2 regions of the Streptomyces sp. AHA2 genome follow, and region 2 is predicted to be linked to the other one. Evidence: riboswitches for the same ligand, from Rfam matches in the RefSeq annotation. Region 2 holds a riboswitch; the other holds the start of a gene.

Region 1 (3,202 bases), on a different contig from region 2:
CCCGGCACCGACCTGCGCCACGGGCCGGGCACGGGCGCCTCCGGCGGACTGGGCGCCGGTCTCGCCGCTCTGGGCGCCCGGCTCCTGCCCCGCTTCGAGGTGCTGCTGGGCCATCTCGACCTGGACGCCCGGCTCGCCCGCGCCGACCTGGTGGTCACCGCCGAGGGCGCGCTGGACCACCAGACGCCCCGCGGCAAGGTCCCGGCCGAGGTGGCCCGCCGGGCCAAGCGGTACGGCCGCCCGGTCCTCGCCCTGGCGGGCACCCTCGGCGAGGGCGCGCACGAGGTCCCGGGCGTGGACGCCTGCCACGGCATCCTGCCCGGCCCGATGGACCTGGCGGAGGCGCTGCTGCGCGGGAGCGAACTGCTCACGGACGCCACGGAACGGGCCCTGCGCATGATCGTGCTGGGCTCCCGGCTACCGCCGCTCGCGGCCGGCGGCCCTCACGCCGAGGTGTCCGGCACGCAACGGCCGTCCTCCGTGCGGTAGTTCCACTTCGCCCCGTCGGTCACCAGCTCCCGCACGGCCCGCACGAACCGCTCCACGTGCTCGTCCGGCGTGCCCGCGCCGAAGCTGACCCGGACGGCGTTGAGCGACTTCTCCCCCGGCGCGGCCTCCGGCGCCCCGCACTCGCCCTGCTGCCGCGCGTCGCCGCCGAGCAGCGTGCGCACCAGCGGGTGCGCGCAGAACAGGCCGTCCCGTACGCCGATGCCGTACTCGGCGGAGAGCGCGGCGGCGAAGTGGGAGCTGTTCCAGCCGTCCACCACGAAGGAGATGACGCCGACGCGCGGGGCGTCGTCGCCGAAGAGGGTCAGGATCCGGACCTCCGGCACGCCGGCGAGGCCCGCCGTCACCTTCTCGACGAGGTGGCGCTCCCGGGCGACCAGCGTGTCGAAGCCCGCCTCGGTGAGGGCCCTGCAGGCGGAGGCGATGGAGTAGGCACCGATAACGTTCGGGGAGCCGGCCTCGTGGCGGGCGGCGCCGTCGTGCCACTCCACGTCGACGCCCCCGTCCTCCCGGCGCGTGACCTTGCGCGAGGCGCCGCCGCCCGCGAGGTACGGCTCGGCCGCGCGCAGCCAGTCGGACCGCCCGGCCAGCACGCCGGAGCCGAAGGGCGCGTACAGCTTGTGCCCGGAGAAGGCGACCCAGTCGACGTCGAGGTCCGCGACGGACACGGGGTGGTGCGGGGCCAGCTGGGCGGCGTCCAGCACGATCCGCGCCCCGTGGGCGTGCGCGGCCGCCGCGAGTTCCCGTACGGGCCACAGCTCACCGGTGACGTTGGAGGCGCCGGTGACGCACACCAGGGCGGGGCCGTGGGGGTCGCGGTCGGCCAGGGCCCGTTCCAGCGTCTCGACGGCCTCGCGGTGGCTCCTCGGCGCGTCGAGGAAGGTGACCCGGGCGTCGCGCCAGGGAAGCAGGGAGGCGTGGTGCTCGGTCTCGAACACGAAGACGCGGCAGTCGTCCGGCAGGGCGGCGGCGAGCAGGTTCAGGGAGTCGGTGGTGGACCGGGTGAACACCACCTGGTCGCCGTCCCGGCAGCCGAGGAACTCCGCGACGGTGTGCCGGGCGTTCTCGAACAGGTCGGTGGACAGCTGGGACAGGTATCCGGCGCCGCGGTGGACGCTGCCGTAGTAGGGCGCGTAGGCGGCGACGTCGTCCCAGACCCGCTGGAGCGCCGGGGCGCTGGCCGCGTAGTCGAGCGCGGCGTAGGTGACCTCTCCGCCGGTCACCAGCGGCACGGTGACATCCCGGCCCAGAACGGGCAGCGGGGTGCGAACGGACTGGTCAGCGGCAACGGTGGAGACGGACATGGTGAACTCCCGTGAGATCAGGCGGAACCACCCGCGGGCCCCGAGGGGCTCCCGGCGGGGGTGAAGGAGGAAGGGGATGCGGAGGCGGGGCTCTGCGGCCCTATCGCATTCGCTGACTCACGGAAAACTCCTCGACGACCAGGACCCCTGGTATCGCGAGGGGTCCGCGCTTGCCGCAGACCTCGCTGCCTGCGGCCCGGTCTTCACCCGGGGCACCCCGCCACGGACGGAGGGTTGCCGGACAGTCGGCCGGGGCCTCATGACTGTCACTCATGACCTGTCCAGGAACGTACGCGAAAAGATCGGCGCCCCGCAACCCGGGTCCGGATCGCGGGACGCCGCTCGTCGGACAGACCCTAGGCGTTGGTCGCGGCCACCCAGCGCTCCAGGGTGCGCTTGGCGGCCCCCGAGTCGATCGACTCGGCCGCCTTCGCCATGCCGGCGCCGATCTGCTCGGTCAGCGTCCCCGTGCCCGGGTCCAGCGCCACCAGGGCCGCCGCCGAATTCAGCAGGACGGCGTCCCGCACCGGGCCCGTCTCGCCGTCCAGGAGGCGGCGGGCGACCTCGGCGTTGTAGGAGGCGTCCGCGCCGCGCAGGGCCTCGACCGGGACCAGGTCGATCCCGACGTCCCGCGGGTCGAAGGACTCCTCCGTCACCGTGCCGTCCCGGACGATCCACACCCGGGAGGTGGAGGTGGTGGTCAGCTCGTCGAGGCCGTCGTCACCCCGGAAGACCAGGGACGAGTGGCCGCGCCCCGCGAAGACGCCCGCGACGATCGGCGCCATCCGCGGGTCGGCCACGCCGACGGCCTGGGCGCGGACCTTGGCGGGGTTGGTCAGCGGGCCCAGGACGTTGAAGATCGTGCGGATGCCCAACTGGGCACGCGCCGCGCCCGCGTAGCGCATCGACGGGTGGAACTTCGCGGCGAAGCAGAAGGTGATCCCGGCCTCCTCGGCCACGCCCGCCACCCGGTGCGTCGGCAGCTCCAGGTTGACGCCGAGCTTCTCCAGGACGTCCGAGGCCCCGGAGGCCGACGAGGCGGCGCGGTTGCCGTGCTTGACGACCTTGGCGCCCGTGCCGGCGATGACGATGGCCGACATGGTGGAGATGTTGACGGTCTTCGCCCCGTCGCCGCCGGTTCCGACGATGTCGACGGCCGGCCCGGGCACCTCGATCACGTTGGCGTGCTCGTACATCGCCCGGACGAAACCGGAGATCTCCTCGACGGTCTCGCCCTTGGCGCGCAGCGCCACCACGAACCCGGCGATCTGCGCGTCCGTGGCCTCGCCGCGCATGATCAGATCCATCGCCCACGCGGTGTCGTCGGCGGTCAGGTCCCGGCCCTGCAGCAGGCCGTTCAACAGCGCGGGCCAGGAGCGGCCCGCCGCGGT
Region 2 (3,202 bases):
GACCTCACCCCCCACGGTTGGGGGCGTGCGCCGGAACGCGTCGACCGCGGCTGAATGTATCTGTCCAACTGCCGTCTGCAACAGGTCAATCGGACGAGAATTCTGGACGCTCAGGGTCCGGAATGTGGGGAGAGTTCGCCCGAATTCAGGGCAAGTCGGGCCACACAAAAAGAACAAAAGCCGCGAAAGACGCGCACACTTTGGCTACATCTTGTCGGGCTCGCGGCAGGAATTCAGGGTTCCGGTCAGTGGATCCGGAACGCGTTCCCCAACTGTACCGCGCTCAATCACACAGAATTGCCCCCTCCGCTTCTCTCACGGTGGGGGCAATTCGATGTACGCACGGTGACCGGCATTACTCAAGGTAATAATCAAGCCGGTCGACCGGATTCAGCCGCCGGCGACCGCCGGGATGATCGACACTCCGGCACCGTCCGGCGTGGCCGTCTCCAGCCCCTGCTCGAACCGCACGTCGTCGTCGTTGACGTACACGTTGACGAACCGCCGCAGCTTGCCCTGGTCGTCCAGCACGCGGGCGGCGATCCCGGTGTGGTTCTTCTCCAGGTCGGCGATGACCTCCCCGAGGTTCGCGCCCTCGGCGGAGACCTCGGCCTGCCCGCCGGTGTAGGTGCGCAGGATGGTGGGGATGCGAACGGTGACGCTCATGACTTCGGAACCTCCGGTTTGGTGACGGACCCAGGGGCGCGGGGAACTGCGCGAACAACCCCCACCGGCCCGCAGCGAACAACGATCAGACGAGCCCGGCTGCCCGGAACGACTCCAGACTCGGGCGAATGGTCGCGGTCAGCCCCGTGCCCGCCACCGCGTCCAGGGTCTTCAGACCGTCCCCGGTGTTGAGCACCACAGTCGTCTTCGCCGGGTCGAGGGCCCCGTTCGCGACGAGCTTCTTCGTCACACCCACCGTCACACCACCGGCGGTCTCCGCGAAGATGCCCTCGGTCCGCGCCAGGATCTTGATGGCGTCGACGATCTGCTCGTCCGTGACGTCCTCCACCGCACCACCGGTCCGCCGCGCGATGTCCAGCACGTACGGCCCGTCCGCCGGGTTGCCGATCGCCAGGGACTTGGCGATCGTGTCCGGCTTCTGCGGACGCACCACGTCGTGGCCGGCCTTGAACGCCGTCGACACCGGCGAGCAGCCCTCGGCCTGCGCACCGAAGATCTTGTACGGCCTGTCCTCGACGAGGCCGAGCCCGATCAGCTCCTGCAGGCCCTTGTCGATCTTCGTGAGCTGCGAGCCGGAGGCGATCGGCACCACGAGCTGGTCGGGCAGCCGCCAGCCGAGCTGCTCGCAGATCTCGTACGCCAGGGTCTTGGAGCCCTCCGCGTAGTAGGGCCGCAGGTTGACGTTGACGAAGCCCCAGCCCTCACCCGCCGGGTCGCCGATGAGCTCGGAGCAGAAGCGGTTGACGTCGTCGTAGTTGCCCTCGATGCCGACCAGCTCGCCGCCGTAGACGGCGGCCATGACGACCTTGCCCTGCTCCAGGTCGTGCGGGATGAACACGCAGGAGCGGAATCCGGCCCGGGCCGCGGCGGCGCCCACCGCGCCGGCCAGGTTGCCGGTGGAGGAGCAGGACAGGGTGGTGAAGCCGAAGGCGCGGGCGGCCTCCAGGGCCTGCGCGACGACCCGGTCCTTGAAGGAGTGCGTCGGGTTGCCGGAGTCGTCCTTGACGAACAGCTTGCCGCCGTCGACCCCCAGCTCACGGGCGAGGTTGTCGGCCTTGACGAGCTTGGTCCAGCCCGGGTTGATGTTCGGCTTGTCCGCGACGTCGGCCGGGACCGGCAGCAGCGGGGCGTAGCGCCAGATGTTCGCGGGTCCCGCCTCGATCCGCTTGCGCAGCTCCTCGGCGTCGTAGGACGAGAAGTCGTAGGCGATCTCCAGCGGGCCGAAACACTCCTCGCAGGCGAAGACCGGGCCGAGGGGCACGCGGTGACCGCACTCGCGGCAGCTGAGGGCCGCGGCGGGACCGAGGTCTACGGTGGAGTCGGTGGTGCTTGCAACAGTCTGCACAGCCATGTGAGGCGAGGCCCTTTCTCCTCATCTTCCTCACGGCGCACTTCGCCGTGAGACGGATTTGGCACCTTCCCTAGCCGGGAGCCTCGCGACGCGGTCACCAGTGACCTACGAGAACCGACTGGAGGGTTGCCGGGGCTTCATCGGGCCGTTTCCCTCTGCCCCTCTGGATGAGCTGTATGTGGTTGTAGGCGGCGTACGACCCCGGACATGCGAGGGTCATCCGCGTTGTTCAAGACTGTAACCGACGACCAGGACAGTTGAGATAGTCGTCCGAACCGCGAGACGCGTCACATCCGTCCCGCCGAGAGAACGCAAGGAGCAGCCACGGTGCTGGAAGAAGTCGAGCGCTGGCTGAGCGCCCGTTCCTGGTCCGTGCACGACCGTCCGCTCCACAGCATCCTGGCGGCCAAGCAGCGCACGGGCCGCACGGTGAGCGTGGTGCTGCCCGCACTGAACGAGGAGGAGACCGTCGGCGACATCGCCGCCGCCGTCCGCCACGACCTGATGCTGCAGGTGCCGCTCGTCGACGAGCTGGTGGTGGTCGACTCGGGGTCGACCGACCGCACCTCCGAGGTGGCCGCCGCCGCGGGCGCGACGGTCGTGCACCGGGACGCGATCCTCCCGCGTCTGCCCGCCCTGCCGGGCAAGGGCGAGGTGCTGTGGCGCTCGCTGCTCGTCACCCGCGGTGACATCGTCTGCTTCGTCGACGCGGACCTGCGGGACTTCTCGTCCGACTTCGTCTCCGGCATCGTCGGCCCGCTGCTGACCGACCCGGAGGTCGAGCTGGTCAAGGGCATGTACGACCGCCCCCTCGGCGGGGCCGCCGGGCAGGGCGGCCGGGTCACCGAGCTGATGGCGCGCCCGCTGCTCAACATGCACTGGCCGCGGCTCGCCGGGTTCGTCCAGCCGCTGGGCGGCGAGTACGCGGCCCGCCGCTCGCTGCTGGAGCAGCTGCCCTTCCCCGTCGGGTACGGCGTCGAACTGGGCGTGCTCGTCGACGCCCTGCACCTGGCGGGCCTCGACGCGCTCGCCCAGGTCGACGTGGGCGTGCGCAAGCACCGGCACCAGGACGGGCAGGCACTCGGCAGGATGGCCGCCGAGATCTACCGCACGGCCCAGCTGCGGCTGGCCCGGGGGCACCTGATCCGGCCGTCCCTGACCCAG

The links. Region 2 has a riboswitch for S-adenosylmethionine ahead of thrC (threonine synthase). Riboswitches for the same ligand answer to the same signal wherever they lie in the genome.
Region 1: another riboswitch for S-adenosylmethionine. It lies ahead of Q5694_RS06535 (aminotransferase class V-fold PLP-dependent enzyme); the one in region 2 lies ahead of thrC (threonine synthase).

What each region holds. Positions count from the first base shown of each region.
Region 1 covers NZ_JAUQWJ010000002.1:542,236-545,437, reverse strand. Annotated here, with positions in the region: gene Q5694_RS06540 (glycerate kinase family protein) at 1-489, shown strand, start outside; gene Q5694_RS06535 (aminotransferase class V-fold PLP-dependent enzyme) at 444-1,811, opposite strand; SAM riboswitch class IV at 1,973-2,089, opposite strand; gene trpD (anthranilate phosphoribosyltransferase) at 2,168-3,202, opposite strand, start outside.
Region 2 covers NZ_JAUQWJ010000012.1:117,005-120,206, reverse strand. Annotated here, with positions in the region: gene Q5694_RS23820 (MoaD/ThiS family protein) at 391-666, opposite strand; gene thrC (threonine synthase) at 752-2,038, opposite strand; SAM riboswitch class I at 2,057-2,212, opposite strand; gene Q5694_RS23810 (glucosyl-3-phosphoglycerate synthase) at 2,366-3,202, shown strand, end outside.